One region of the Rhizobium sp. MHM7A genome, then DNA from elsewhere that is predicted to be linked to it. Evidence: riboswitches for the same ligand, from Rfam matches in the RefSeq annotation. Region 1 holds a riboswitch; the other holds the start of a gene.

Region 1 (7,880 bases):
GGAGCATATCCCCAATCGCGGTTATCACGTCCATGAGCAGGACGGGCGCCGCGCTCAGGAGGTCAGCGACATTCGCGTCATCCTCGAAGTGGCCGTCAGCGACCGCATCATCGCGAATGCGAGCGAGGCCGATATTGCAAATTTGCGGGTTCTGGCTTTACGCTTCGACGATCTTGTGCTGAACGGCACCATGCTTGAACTTTACGAAGCCAATCTCGCCTTCCATCGCCATCTGCTTGCTCTCGCCGGCAACCAGGAACTCGTGGAACTGATCACGGAAATTCGGCAGCGGACGTCTTCCGCGCCGGTGTCGCAGTGGCGAACGCGCGCCCGCATAGAGCAATCCGGCCGCGAACATCAGCAGATGGTCGACGCGATAGAGAAACGCGACACCGATGGCCTGATGGAGCTGACACGCAGGCACATTCTTCAAGGCTGATCGGCCTCAATGACGACCGTCAGCTGTCGCTGGAACTTAGGCATAATCGGAATAGCTGGAGCGACGAGCGCCAGGCGCTCTGCTGGATAAGATCGCGAAAATACGCTAAGAAATCCTCTGAGCTTATTAAGAGAAATGAGCTATGAAACGCACGGGGTGACGTCGCATTCGATACCCCACCGATTGCTTATTCCGGGACGAGTCGTGAAACGCCGAAACCTGTCTCTTGCATTTCTTCTAGCGTTGGCATCGCCCGCCGCCGCGCAGTCCAGCGCCGTCTGCAACGACCTGCGCGGTCGTCTTGCCGAACTGCCGCGGTCGATCGGCAACGGCAACGGTCCGGAAGCGCGCCAATATGCCAGCGCAATCGCCGAGCAGAACCTCGAGCTGCGCAAGGTCCGCAACGATCTGCGCAGCTACGGCTGCACCTCGGGCAGCATGCTCGTGATCGGCGGCGAGAATGCCGATTTTTGCGCCGAGCTCTCAGACGCCGAAGCCCGGATGATCGACAATATCCGTTATCTCCAGGAGCGCCGCAACGAGCTGCGCAGCCAAGCCGGCGGCGATGACGGCGCGCGCCGTGAATTGACGGCTGCGCTCGAACGCAATGGCTGCAACAGCGAAAATTTCTATGCGCCGACAGAGCGCAGCGCCAGCGAGGCCGCCCCAAGCGTCGAAGAACAGGCGATGCGCACCGACACCTTCATCGCGCTCGGTAGCGGTGAAGAGGCCGATCCGCGTTACGGCCTGCCGAGGGCTGAAATGTTTTCGCCGGTCAGCACCATCTGCGTTCGCAGCTGCGACGGCGGCTTCTTCCCGATCAGCTCGAACACCACCTCGGTCGATTTCGGCCGGGATGCCCAGACCTGCGCCAAAATGTGCCCTGGCATCGAGACAGAACTCTTCTATCGCGACGTGACCAGTACCGAGGCCTCGAACATGATCTCGGTCGCGACGGGCGCTCCCTACAGCGCCATGAAGAACGCCTTCGCCTACAAGAACCGCGCGCCTGGCGAGAAAAATTCCTGCGCCTGCAATCTCACCGCCTATTACGAGGAGATGCGTGGCAAGCAGGCCCTAAGCGAGCCGCCGCAGCAGGGTTCGATCACAACGATCCGCACCACCCCCCCGGCGAAGGACACTGCAGCAGCAGCGGCCCCGCAGCAACCATCCGTTCCCGAGCGTCCCTACGACCCCACGCGGAACAAGATCCGTCAGGTCGGCCCGCAATTCCTTGCAGGCGACCAGGGCTCGATCGATCTTGCCAATCCGGCAACGCCGGGCCCACAACCGCAACAGCAGTAACTGCTAGGGGTCGTTGCGTCCCCATCCGTCGTGGAAAACCAGTTCCTCGAGCGGCAGCCGCTGCCGCCAGCCTTTGATCGAGAGTTCCGGTTCCTCATATAGCCGGTCGACAAAGCCGGCGCAGAGCCAGGCGACCACTTCGATATGCTCGGGGATGCCGAGAATGGTTTTCAGGTCACCTTCACGGAAGATGCTGACCCAGCCGATGCCGACCCCCTCGGCGCGGGCGGCAAGCCAGAGATTCTGAATGGCGCAAACGGTCGAATAGGAATCCATCCGCCGATTGTGCGTCCGTCCCAGCACCACGCCGCCGCCGCGAGTGGGGTCGCAGGTCACGCATATACCGAGCGGCGCCTCCACGATGCCTTCGAGCTTGAGGGATCGATAGGCCTGCCGCCGCTCACCTTCAAACATCGACGCTGCCTCATCGTTGGCCACAGCAAAGGCGTCGCGCACGCGCGAGCGGACGGCTGCACTTTTGACCAGAATGAAATTCCATGGCTGCATGAAGCCGACCGAAGGTGCATGATGCGCGGCTGTCAGAAGCCGCGCCACGAGGTCGTCGGGCAAGGGATCGGGCAGGAACTGGCTGCGCACGTCACGTCGCGTCATGATCGCGTGATACACCGCCTCGCGCTCGGCCGGCGAAAAACCGGATGCCGCCGAAAGGGCATCCACATCAAAGGGTCGCATCGTCATATCCCCAACAACGCAACCGCCCGCCGTCCGCGCGGGTTGGGTCTATCTCGCCAGGCCGGTCTTCTGACTTGGCTTCATCCATCTGCCGCAGCCTTCCCGGCAAAAGCCAGTGGCACGATGAAGCGGCAGACGTCGGCCTTACAGCGTTGGGCACGTTCCGGCATTGCACCGGATTCCCGATTCTCCCGCCCAAAGGGCGAGCACCTGACGGCGCATCTATTTCAGGAAACCGGCGCGGCGGCAAGTGCGGGCAGACTGACCCTGAACCACGACCGCAGACGGCTGATCAGGGGCAGACAGCTCCGCATCGGCGATCTTTTGGTTGCGGGAGGAACAGCCTCTGTGTGCCTACCCATCCTCCTCTACTTTATGATTTCTTCATACATCAAATCCACACTGCCTTTGCGCGTTTTGGGTCGCAAATCAGACATGGGCATGAGCGCTCGTGATGTGACCGTCAGCGTCGATGCCGTGCAGATATGCCGGTCGCAAAGATGGTCGACCGAGCCGCAATTCCAGGCTCCGCGGATGTTCCAATTCTTGAAAACCATGCCCCTGACAGCCAAGCTGGCTGTGATCATCGTCGCCGTCAATGTATGCTGCATTTCCGCTTTCGCCACCTATACGTGGATGTATGAAACCCGGGCGCTGATCGATAGCGCCAAGGCGAACTGGTCCAAGGATGCGGAACAGTTTGCCTCTCTGGCCGCCGGCGGCGTGAAATGGGGCAAGGCGAACGCCGTTCGCGAAGCCTATTCGCTGTACCGTGACGACCCCTCGCTCGATCTCGTTCAATTTGCCGCATTCAACGCGGAGCCTGCTGCCGTCGACACCTGGACGCGCGACGGCATTTCCGGTTTGCCGACGCCGGCCGACCTGGCGACGCGCCTCAGCGCCAAACCTGACAAAACGACAGTCGATGACAACGGAATGTCCGCCGGTCTGGTCACGATTATTGCGCCGCTGCCGCTGGACAAGTCTGGCAAGACAACCGGCTACGTCGTTACGAACTGGTCTGTCGAAAAGATAGCTTCCGAAGTCCGCCAGAAGGTTCTCGTTTCGCTGCTCACCCAATCCGTCATCACTGCCTTCGCAGTCATCGCTCTCCTTCTCGCAATGCGCAGCCTGGTGGGCCGGCCCCTCAGGATCCTCAGCAAACGAATTGGCGCGTTGCAGAATGGCGACCTCGCCTCCCCCGTCGCCTACAGGGAAAATGGCGACGAAATCGGCTTTCTCGCGCGTGCGCTGGAAGTCTTCCGTCACGAGGCGATCGCAAAGGTCGAAAGAGAGCAGGCCGCTGCCGAGCAGAGCGCCTCGTTCGATGCCGAACGGGCGCGCAATGCATTGTTGACGGAAGAAGCCGGCAACAGGCAACGGCTAGTGATGACCACTCTTGCGAACGCATTGGAAAAGCTGGCCGCCGGCGACTTCTCGGTTCAGCTTGCCGATCTAGGCCCTGAATTCGACAAGTTGCGCCAGGATTTCAACAACATGGTCCAGGCCGTCGCGGCCGCGCTGACAGAGATAAAGATCGCTTCCGTTGCGGTTGAGGGCGGTTCAAGTGAACTGGCCTCCTCCGCAGATCAGCTTGCCAAGCGGACCGAACAGCAGGCGGCAGCACTGGAACAGACGGCTGCGGCACTGGATGAAGTGACCACGACCGTCAAGACCTCGTCGCAGCGGGCCGAAAATGCTGGACAATTGGTCGAGGAAACCAAGCGAAGTGCTCACGTCTCGGCGACGGTCGTGCGCGACGCGATCGGAGCGATGGACCGGATCCAGACCTCCTCCAGCCAGATCGGGCGCATCATCGGCGTCATCGACGAAATCGCATTCCAGACGAACCTGCTGGCGCTGAATGCCGGCGTCGAGGCCGCGCGCGCCGGCGAGGCCGGCAAGGGTTTTGCGGTTGTCGCACAGGAGGTTCGTGAACTCGCCCAGCGCTCGGCAAACGCGGCAAAGGAAATCAAGAACCTGATCAACGTTTCCGGCCAGGAGGTTGCCGCCGGCGTCGGGCTGGTGAACGAGACCGGTGATGCTCTCCTGAAGATCGAGGAGCAGATCAATCGCATCAGCGACAGCATCGCTACCCTCGTTCAGTCCTATCGCGAGCAGGCGACCGGTCTGCAGGAAATCAACGGCGCGATCAACCAGATGGATCACGCGACGCAGCAGAACGCGGCGATGGTCGAAGAAACGAACGCGGCCTGCCAGGAGCTGCTGTTGCAGGGACGCCAGCTGCAGGATTCGGCCGGCCGGTTCGTTGTCGGCTCGACCGTGGCGGGCGAGCCAAGGCCCGTCCAGCCGAGCGCCCGCCAAAATCGTGCAGAACCCAAAGCCATCATGCCACGACATGCCGGAAATGCAGCCATTGCCGCTTCTCCCAGTGCCTGGGAGGAGTTCTGATGTCGTCCTCGCCCGATAAGCCCCATTTCTCAGCAACTGATCACAGGAAGGGAACAGTTATGAAGAGAGTTGTGACCACATTGCTTTTCGCCTCAGCCGCATTCGTCGCACCCATCGGCGTATCGATGGCCGAGGATGCCAAGCTTGCCCCGATTGCCGATTACGTTAAGAGCGAGGTGAACCCCTGGCTGAACGATCCCACCGTCATTGAGGCAATTAAGGCGCAGGATACTGCGAACGCCAATCTGAGCGAAGCCGACATCGACGCCCTCGACAAGAAATGGCGCGCCGAGGTCGATGGCTCCGACCACTCGATGATCGATGGCGTGCTCGGCAACGCGCTGTCGAAATTCCTTCAGGCGAAAAAGGAAGCCTCGGGCGGCAAGATTACCGAGATCTTCGTCATGGACGCAAAGGGGCTGAATGTCGGCCAAAGCGACGTCACCTCCGATTACTGGCAGGGGGACGAGGCGAAATTCCAGAAGTCCTTCGGCGCCGGCAAGGATGCCATCTTCGTTGATGAGATCGAAAAAGACGAATCGACCCAGACACTGCAGTCGCAGGCGAGCATCACTATCTCAGACGAATCGGGAACCCCGATCGGCGCCGTCACCATAGGCGTGAACGTCGACGCCCTCTAATTTCGTTATACAACGTATCGCCTCGAACGGAATGCTTCTGGGCGATACGCCTTTAGCCTCTCGGAGGCGGAAGATGCCATGCGAACGCCGGATTTCCGACCGCAAATTTTGCGTGACAATCGACGACCTCGACGCTACATACGCCTGATGTCGACGACTTCAATCTACGCCTCGCGATTTTATTCGTACCGCTGCTCACAGCGGATGCGGGTCCGTGCGTAACTGAATTCGACGCGACGACAACCCGAACAGCCGCTAGTCTACCTGGCGGCTTTTTTATTCCGCACGGTATGACCAAACAGGAGCCATACTGTGTCTGATACCATCGATGATCTGCGTATCCTCGAGATCACTCCGCTGACCAAACCCGCTGATATAATCGCGGAAATTCCCCGAACCGCTGACGTCAGCGAGACGGTGACCAGCAACCGCAATGCGATCCATAAGATTCTCAAGGGTGAAGACGACCGCCTGATCGTGGTCATCGGCCCCTGCTCCATCCATGATCCGGTTGCCGCACGGGAATATGCCGCACGGCTGGCCGAGCAACGACAGCGCTTCTCCAGCGATCTTGAAATTGTCATGCGTGTCTATTTCGAAAAGCCCCGCACCACAGTCGGCTGGAAGGGCTTGATGAACGACCCGCATCTCGACGGCAGCTACAGAATAGAGGAAGGGCTGAGAATTGCGCGACGCCTGCTGCTCGACATCAATGCGATGGGGCTTCCGGCGGGTGTCGAATTCCTGGAGACGATCACGCCGCAATACATTGCCGACCTCGTCAGCTGGGGTGCGATTGGCGCACGCACGACCGAAAGTCAGATCCATCGCCAGCTCGCCTCCGGCCTCTCCTGCCCGATCGGCTTCAAGAACGGCACCGATGGCGGCGCTCGCGTCGCGCTCGACGCGATCCTCGCCGCTTCACAGCCGCATCACTTCCCGGCCGTCACCAAGGACGGACAGGCGGCAATCGCCTCGACAAAGGGCAATGAGGACTGCCACATCATTCTGCGCGGCGGAAAGCGGCCGAATTACGAGGCGGCCGATGTCGAATCCGTAACAGCGGAATGCCTTAAACTCGGCGTCGCCCCCCGCATTCTCATCGACGCCAGCCATGCCAATAGTGGCAAGGACCCGATGAACCAACCACTCGTCGTCCATTCCGTGGCCTCGCAGGTGACCGCCGGAAACTATCATATCAAGGGCATGATGGTGGAAAGCAACCTCGTCGCCGGCCGCCAGGATTTCGTTCCCGGCAAGCCGCTGGTCTACGGTCAGTCGATCACCGATGGTTGCATCGACTGGAACTTGTCGGTGACAGTGCTGGAAGAGTTGGCGAAAGCCGCTGGCACGCGGCGCAAAGCGGCAGCGGCTTAAACGGCCGGGAAATAGCGCACATAGGCGAATTCCTCGCCATCAGGAGACCAGCAGGGCACGTTGATCGTGCCCTGCCCGCCGAAAAGCTCGAACAGGGTCTTCAGGTTGCCGCCGTCCATATCCATTAGCCGCAGCCGCACGTCGAGATCGCGCGGATGATCGAAAACAGAGGGGTCATAGGACAGGATCAACACCTTGTCATTTCTGGGTGATGGATGGGCGAACCAGTTGCCCTGATTGTCCGACGTCACCTGCTCGAGGCCTGTGCCGTCGGGGTGAATACGCCAGATCTGCATAAGCCCGGTGCGGCTGGAATTGAAGTAGATCCATTGTCCGTCGGCGGAGTAGTCCGGTCCATCATTGCGGCCTTCGCCATGCGTCAGCCGCGTCTCGACGCCACCGTCGACGGAAATCGTATATATGTCGAAGAGGTCGTCTCGAATGCCGCAATAGGCGAGTTGCCGACCGTCCGGTGACCAACCATGCCAGTAAGAAGGATGGTTTTCAGTGACGAGTCGCGGCGTGCCGCCTTCGATCGGCAGGATATAGATCGCCGACTTGCCGAATTCGGTCTTGTCGGAGATGACGATCTCGGTGCCATCGGGTGAAATGCCGTGATCATTGTTGCAGTTGACCGCAAAGCCCGTATCGACCCTCACCACATCGCCGCCGTTGAGCGGCAGCCGGAACAGCAGCCCGTCGCCGTTGAGCAGAAGATATGAACCGTCGGGGGAGAAGTTCGGCGCCTCCACCAGCCTGTCCGTCTGCCAGACCTCGCGCGCCCTGCCTGTCCTGACATTGTAGATCTCGACCGAGCTGCGCATGTTTCCTCCTGATATCCCGAGCGCGTCCGCGATGCCGATCGCGTCGGTGATCACGATCGCCCCAGATCCTGATCGCGTCAGCGATCCCGGAATCGGTTGGTGATCGGATAGCGCCGGTCCCGGCCGAAATTCTTCTTGGTGATCTTCACGCCCGGCGCCGATTGCCGGCGCTTATATTCGGCGAGATAG
Region 2 (7,880 bases), on a different contig from region 1:
TCTCGCCGATCTGAGGGCCCAGGGCTGGGACCGGGATCTCCAGATGCATGTAAGACGCGGCGGCCGGGTGATCGGCATTTGCGGCGGCTATCAGATGCTCGGCCGCACGGTGCACGACCCGCTTGCGCTCGAGGGCGGTGCGCTGGAGACGCCGGGGCTCGGGCTTCTCGATGTCGAAACCGAGATGGCGCCTGAGAAGACCGTACGCAATAGCGAGGCCCGCTCGACAGAATATGACGCGCCGCTTGCCGGCTACCAGATCCATCTCGGCATCACCCGCGGTCCGGACTGTATCAGGCCTTCAGCGATCGTTGACGGCGCCCCCGACGGGGCGCTGTCGGCCGACGGCAGGATCATGGGCACCTACCTGCACGGGCTCTTCGGCAGCGACGCCTACCGCGCCCGGCTGCTGGAGAGCTTTGGGCTCTCGGGCGAGCGGGGGAATTATCGTCAGGGCGTGGAGCAGGCGCTCGATGAAATCGCCTGTGAATTGCAACGTTCCCTCGACCCGCGCTGGCTGGCCGAGCTGGTTGGTTAGCTGCCGGAGGCCGGACCTGCAACAGCCGGCTGCGGCTTCGCGTCTCAGGTGAGGTGTGTTGAAGAAGCTCGCGGTAGGAGCCATTTGAGAGTGCCGGATTTGGCCGTCGATCAGAAGTCCGAGAGGGGCTCGCCCTGGAGTGCGTAGCCGAAGTTCGGAGCTTCGAGGGAAGAGGAGGTCTCACGGTCGTATCGCATCAATATTTCGCCTAGGAGTAGTATCGCGATCCGAAGCAGGCTAATGAATGGTTGTTGATCCTCGCGGAGTTTGGAAAATTAAAGATCATATTCAGTGGATTATAGAGCAGGGAATCACGAGCGAGCATATTGGCGATCTCGTCGCCGGCCTGTGTGAACGGCTGATTGCGGACGGGTTTCCGATCTGGCGGGCGAGCATTCGCATGCCGTCCCTGCATCCTATGTATCGCGGCATCGCGGCCAATTTCATGCGGGGCGGTGAGACAGTTCTCGAGAATGCGGAGCACGGCAGCGAGACCGAGCGCAATTTCGAGAAGACGCCGATATTCTATCTTCTGAACCGCGGTGAGAAAACGGGGCGGTGGAACCTGGCGAAAGGCGAGGGTCTCCACTATGCCGAGCTTTACGAATTTGCGCTTGCCGGCGGCACGGACCACGTGATCAATCTTTTCGAGTTCCTGAAGGAAGTCGCGCTGAGGGGGCTCGGTTTCTCTCTGACGAGTGACGCTGCGGGCGGATTTTCGGATGATCAGCTGGCGATCATCGACGGACTGTTCCCGGCGCTGGGGCTTGCCGCTTACCGCGTGGCGGTTTCGAAGACCGCGACCGATATCCTCGCCGTCTATACCGGCGCCAGGACCAGCGCACGCATCCTTGCCGGAGAAACCCGCAGAGGCATGGGCGGATCAATCGATGCCGCCATCCTTATTGCGGACCTCCGCAACTTCACGGCGCTGACCGAGGTTTATCAGCCAGGAGAGATCGTCGGCTTTCTTAATGAGCATTTCGAGCTGATCGACCGGCATGTCGAGGAAAATTCCGGCGAGATCCTCAAGTTCATGGGCGACAGCGTGCTGGCAATCTTTCCGACGGAGGCCGAGGATCCGCAAAAGGCCTGCAGGGCCGCATTGGCTTCGGCGCAGAACCTGTTGAGGGCAAACGAGAAGCTCAATCGCGAGCGGACGCTGAATGGCGGCCCCGATATCGGGATTGATGTCGTCTTGCATCTCGGCGAGGTTTTCTACGGAAATGTCGGCGCCCAGGGGCGATTGGACTTTACCGTGATCGGCAGGGCCGTCAACGAGGCGTCGCGGCTTGAAAAGCTGTGCGGAACGCTTGAGCAGCCGTTGCTGCTGTCGGAGAGCTTCGCAGCAACCTGTGCCGTGCCCTGCGACTATCTCGGGTCTTTCGAGCTGCGCGGCGTTTCGAAGAGAGCCGACGTCTTCAAGCTTGCTGGCCGCGCCTCATAGAGCGCCGTGCGTCTACCGCTATAAAACTACGCCGATGCGTCAGCGTCCGGTCAGATTTCGCCCGACACCTCGCGGCGGCGGCGGTCGAGTTCTTCGCTGTAGCGGCGCAGTGTATGGCTTTCGCTGAGCTGGCCGACCACCTTGCGTTCGACCAGGTTGTTGACGACTGCGAGCGCTTCGCTTTCGCTCTTGTCGAAGATCGCCGCCGCTTGCCTAGCGTTCATCTGCGGCTGCAGGAAATCATTGCGATAGCGGACGAAATCGGCAAGCGTCTGGCCCTCGTCCTGAACGTCGGTCGGGTTGGCGTAGATCTCCGGGACTTGTACGAGCCCAGCATATTTGTCGTTCTCCTCGACGAGAATGACGCGCTGGGTCGAGCCGATCGGGAAGGCTTTCTTGAAGTCGTCCAGCGAGATATCGGCCCTTGCCGTTTTCACGTCGGCGCGCATCAGCTTGTTTACCGTCAGATTGCGGATCCAGCCGACGTCGTGAGCGCTGCGGATGCTCTCGCCGCGCAGATGGAAACGCCATGTGGCGAAGGAGTAGCCGAAGGTCGAGCGCACGACGAGCGAGGAGGTGATGACGGCAGCAAGAACCAGTGCCGTGATCGGGAAATCGCCGGTGATCTCGAGCGCCAGGAACGTCATCGTCAGCGGCCCGCCAATGACGGCGACAGCAAGCGAACTCATGCCGACCACCGCATAAATGACCGGCGTCAACGTCGCATCGGCGAAATAGGGGCCGCAATAAGCAAAGAGCTTGCCGAGCAGGGCGCCCATAAACAGCGAGGCGAAGAACAGACCGCCCCTGAATCCGGAGCCGATCGAGATTGCCGAGGCAAGGGATTTCAGGAGGAAGAGACCGATCAGGGCCGGGATCGCCACGTCGCGGGAAAGGTTGAGATGCAGCGCGCCGTGGCCGGCCGAAAGCACCTGCGGCGAGGCCATTGCCAAGAGTCCGACGATGATGCCGCCGAGCGCCGGGCGGAAGGGCGGGGCAATCGAGCTTTTGCGGGCAAGCTCCTCGACGAATGCCACGCCCTGCATGAGGAGGATGCCAACGCCGGCGCAGAAGACGCCGAGCAGCAGTGCCGGGATGTAATCGGCCGGCACGACCGAGCCGAAGCTGCCGATATCGATGGTGAAATCCCCCTCGGCAAGCAATCGCGCGACTAGGGTGGACACGAGGGCGGAGACGACGACCGGTGTCAGTGAGACGATCGCATAGGTGCCGATGATCAGCTCAAAGGCATAGAAGGCGCCGGTCAGCGGCGCGTTGAACGCGGCAGCGATAGCGCCGGCCGCGCCGCAGCCGACGAGGATGCGTAGGTCCGAGCGGCGGAGCTGCAGCTTCAGGCCGAATTTGGAGGCGATGCCTGCGGCGAGCTGGGTATAACCCGCCTCCAGGCCGACGGAGGCGCCGAAGCCATTCGAGATCAGATTCTGCACGGCCACGATGATGCTGTCGGTGAGTGACAGGCGGCCGCCATGCAGCGCATTGGCCTCGATCGGGTCGACCATCGGCTTCTTGCGCCGTTTCGCCAGTACAAAGAGCAAGAGGCCGAGCAAGAGGCCGCCTATCACAGGAGCTGTGAGCAGCAGCAGCTTGTCGTCGATCAGCGAGGAGCTCAGCCTCTCATCGTCCGATATGCCCGAAGATCAGCTGGTGCAGCTCGTTGGAAACCAGGCTCATCCCTGTGACGGCAAGCCCAGAGGCGATGCCGACGACAGCGCCCGCCAGCGACAGGCCGACATCGCTGCGGCGGGTCAGCGCGCGCAGCCGCCCGGGGTCGAAGAAAACACGCAGCGCCCGCAGGCGGCGCCGATCCAATTTCATAAGCATGGCCAGACAACTAGGCGGGAGAGACCCGGTCAAGGGCGACAACGCAGTCCGCTTGCGATGGAATTGCGGCGAAAAGCCGGCGGGCCGATCAAATATTCACGACGTAAGTCTCTGATTAAAGACGACATTTTCGGTAAAGTCAGTCGCATTGGCTTTGGACATTCACGTGATTCAGCCCCGGGGTGGCGGCGAAGGTCGGTTGACTTCATCTCCCGGCTTGCCTAACCATCCTGACATAACGGATGGTTCCGGATCCGCGTTACGCTTTCCGGATGAAAAGGGAATGTGACGGGGCGGACCCAAACCGGGCGCCTTCATCACAGCCGACCCCGCGACTGTAGAGCGGTCAGGGTCTTCCATCCGGCATCGAGACTTTCCGTTGGCAGCCTGCAAGGGTGGGGGCGGGCGGAACGGACGAGATGCCGGAAAAGCCACTGGATATGCATGGTGATCAACCGGGGTCGGACGCCTCTATATCTACGAATCGTCCACCTTTTCATCGATGCAGCCGGGAAGGCGAGGCAGATCCGCCGGTACAATCAGGGGCGACCGGAAACGGTCGTCCCGATCGTGCCGATACCCGCGAGCCAGGAGACCTGCCATCGGTGCCGGGCATAATGCCCAATTTGGGCGCATTGCTCGCTGCCAGCACGGAGGTTGTTTTGGCTGAACGATCGAATTCGGCGCTGCCTTCGGCGGCGCGTACGGGTTTCCCCTTCTCCCCAGTGGGGAGAAGGTGGCCCGACGGGTCGGATGAGGGGGCCACGCAGCACCTCCGTCCTTTTGCTCTTCGCTTGCGCTCGGCGCATTCACGGCTTCGCCGCTCACCCCCTCAACCGCCTGCCGACACCTTCTCCCCGCTGGGGAGAAGAGGGATGTGGAGCCGCCCCACCTTCTCTCGCAGGAGCGTCCGAGCATGACCGCCACCCTCATCCTCGGCGGCGCCCGCTCCGGCAAATCCCGATTTGCCGAAAATCTCGTCATTTCCACCGGCCTCGAGCGCCATTATATCGCGACCGGCCGTGCCTGGGACGACGAGATGCAGGCGCGTATCGACCAGCATAAGGACGATCGCGGCCCCTCTTGGATCACGCATGAGGAGCCGCTGGCGCTTGCCGAGCGACTTGCGGCTATCGATGGCGAGGGTAGGGCGATCCTGGTCGATTGCCTGACGCTCTGGCTTACCAATCTGATGATGGACGGGCGTGATATTGCGGTTCAGGCTGCTGCGCTTGCCGCCTGGTTGCCGCAGGCGAAGGCGCAGCTCGTTATCGTTTCCAATGAAGTCGGCCTCGGCATCGTGCCCGAGAATCGCATGGCGCGGGATTTTCGCGACCATGCCGGCCGGCTGCACCAAATGATCGCGGCGAAGGCCGTCGAAGTTTATTTCATCGCGGCTGGTCTGCCGCTGAAAATGAAGGGTTAAGTGTATGAACCAGCAGAAAATCCCCGCAACCGTCATCACCGGCTTCCTCGGCGCCGGCAAGACGACGATGATCCGCAACCTGCTCACCAATGCCGGCGGCAAAAAGATTGCGCTCATCATCAACGAGTTCGGCGATCTCGGCGTTGATGGGGAGGTGCTGAAGGGCTGCGGCGCAGAGAATTGCACCGAGGACGACATTATCGAACTCACCAATGGCTGTATCTGCTGCACCGTCGCCGACGATTTCATTCCGACTATGACGAAGCTCCTGGAACGCGAACAGAGGCCCGACCATATCGTCATCGAAACCTCCGGCCTCGCCCTGCCGCAGCCGCTGGTCGCCGCTTTCAACTGGCCCGATATCCGTACGCAAGTGACCGTCGACGGCGTCATCACCGTTGTCGACAGCGCGGCCGTTGCCGCCGGTCGTTTCGCCGACGATCACGATGCGGTCGAGGCGGCGCGCAACGACGACGACTCGCTCGATCATGAGAGCCCGATCGAGGAGCTGTTCGAAGACCAGCTCACATGCGCCGATCTCATCGTCCTCAACAAGACCGACCTGATCGATGAAGATGGCCTCGGCCGCGTGAAGAGCGAAGTCGCCTCCCGCATTGCCCGCAGGCCGGTCATGATCGAGGCCAGGAATGGCGAGGTGCCGGCAGGCGTGTTGCTCGGTCTCGGCATCGGCACGGAAGACGATATCGCCAACCGCAAGTCCCATCACGAGCTGGAGCACGAGGAGGGAGCGCCGCATGATCACGACGAGTTCGACAGCTTCGTTGTCGAACTCGGCGCTGTTTCCGATCCGCAAGGCTTTGTCGAGAAGCTGAAAGGGATCATCGCCGAGCACGACGTGCTGCGCCTCAAGGGCTTCATCGACGTCTCGGGCAAGCCCATGCGCCTGCAGCTGCAGGCCGTCGGCAGCCGCATCGACCAGTATTTCGACCGCGCCTGGGCACCGGGCGAGGCGCGCCGTACGCGCCTTGTCGTCATCGGCTTGCACGAGATAAATCAGGACGCGGTGCGCAAGGCCATCGAAGCGCTCGTTCAGGGATAACAGATGCATCTGCTTCTGGCCCAGCAGGGAACGATCAGCGACGGCGAGGAGGCAATCGACCTCGGACAGTCGCCGGGCGATATCCTGTTCCTTTCGGCTGCCGACACCGAACTTGCCGCGATCGCGGCCGCCTATCGCGGGTGTGAGGGGATGCCTCATTCGCTGAGGCTCGCGAATCTGATGAGCCTCAAGCATCCGATGTCGATCGATACCTATGTCGAACGAACGGCCCGGCACGCCAAGCTGATTGTGGTGCGTGCGCTCGGCGGCGCCAGCTATTTCGATTATGCGCTGGAGGCGCTGCACTCCGTTGCCGCTCGCAACGGTGCACTGATTGCGGCATTGCCTGGGGATGCGAAGCCGGACGCCGGGCTGGCGCCGTTTTCGAATGTAGCGCTTGAGGATCTCAATGGGCTCTGGGCCTATCTGATCGAGGGCGGCGATACCAATACGCGGAGCTTCCTTGCTTATGCCTCGGCGATGCTGTCGGGCGCGGAGAAGCCGGCGCCGGCAGTGCCCTTGATGAAGGCGGGGATCTGGTGGCCGGAGCGAGGGGCGATTGGTGTCGAGGAGTGGCGGCGGGTGACAGCACCGTCATCGACAGAGGGGGGTACCCCAAGCTCAACAGAAGAGGTGGAATTCGAACCCACGCCCCCCATCGTCGCCATCAGCTTCTACCGTGCCCTCGTCCAGAGCGGCGAGACCGAGCCGGTCGAGGCGCTGGTCGAGGCCCTGGCCGCACTTGGCCTGCGGCCGCTGCCGGTCTTTGCCTATAGCCTGAAGGATCCCGTTTCGACAGGCATTCTCGAGAGCGTGTTTTCGGCGTTGAAACCCGATGTCGTCATCAACACAACGGGCTTTGCGGTCTCTGCACCGGGCGCGGACCGGCAACCGACGGTGCTGGAGGCGAATGACGCCATCGTGCTGCAGGCGGTCCTGTCGGCCTCGTCGAAGGAAGCCTGGGAGGCTTCGTCTCAGGGCCTGTCGGCGCGCGATCTCGGCATGAATGTGGCGCTGCCTGAAGTCGACGGGCGCGTGTTGGCGCGGGCAATCTCCTTCAAGACGGCGGCCCGCTACGATGCGGCGGTCGAGACCACTATCGTTGCAAACGTGCCCGATGCGGGCCGGGTGCGCTATACGGCGGGACTCGCCGCCAACTGGATGCGGCTGCGTCGCACGCGGGCCCATAGCCGGCGCATCGCCCTCGTAATGGCGAACTATCCGAACCGCGACGGCCGGCTCGGCAACGGCGTCGGCCTTGACACGCCAGCCGGCAGCATTGAGGTGTTGCGCGCGATGGCGGCGGCGGGCTATCCGGTCGCCGATGCCCCGGCCGACGGCGACGCGCTGATCCGGCATCTGATGGAGGGGCCGACCAATTCCGGGCACGACGGCAGGGTTATCCGCGAGACGCTTTCGCAGAGTCACTACAAAGGTTTCCTGGGATCTCTTCCCAAAAAGATTCAGGATGAGGTGGCGGATCGCTGGGGCGATCCCGAAGACGATCCCTATTTTTGCGGTGGCGGCTTCGCCCTGCCTTTTGCCCGCTTCGGCGGCGTCCTCGTCG

What was found. A riboswitch is a leader RNA that binds a small molecule or an ion and turns the genes downstream of it on or off. The one in region 1 is predicted to bind cobalamin.
Region 2: another riboswitch for cobalamin. It lies ahead of cobU (bifunctional adenosylcobinamide kinase/adenosylcobinamide-phosphate guanylyltransferase); the one in region 1 lies ahead of bluB (5,6-dimethylbenzimidazole synthase).

Annotation. Positions count from the first base shown of each region.
Region 1 covers NZ_VCHT01000009.1:228,261-236,140, forward strand. The annotation lists gene FFR93_RS26365 (GntR family transcriptional regulator) at 1-439, shown strand, start outside; gene FFR93_RS26370 (DUF2865 domain-containing protein) at 644-1,744, shown strand; gene bluB (5,6-dimethylbenzimidazole synthase) at 1,748-2,437, opposite strand; cobalamin riboswitch at 2,479-2,666, opposite strand; gene FFR93_RS26380 (HAMP domain-containing methyl-accepting chemotaxis protein) at 2,972-4,849, shown strand; gene FFR93_RS26385 (hypothetical protein) at 4,909-5,490, shown strand; gene FFR93_RS26390 (3-deoxy-7-phosphoheptulonate synthase) at 5,803-6,867, shown strand; gene FFR93_RS26395 (TolB family protein) at 6,864-7,691, opposite strand; gene FFR93_RS26400 (NAD+ synthase) at 7,769-7,880, opposite strand, start outside.
Region 2 covers NZ_VCHT01000002.1:854,271-862,150, forward strand. The annotation lists gene FFR93_RS12490 (cobyric acid synthase) at 1-538, shown strand, start outside; gene FFR93_RS12495 (adenylate/guanylate cyclase domain-containing protein) at 783-1,985, shown strand; partial or broken gene FFR93_RS12500 (chloride channel protein) at 2,036-3,827, opposite strand; cobalamin riboswitch at 4,054-4,446, shown strand; gene cobU (bifunctional adenosylcobinamide kinase/adenosylcobinamide-phosphate guanylyltransferase) at 4,744-5,253, shown strand; gene cobW (cobalamin biosynthesis protein CobW) at 5,258-6,313, shown strand; gene cobN (cobaltochelatase subunit CobN) at 6,317-7,880, shown strand, end outside.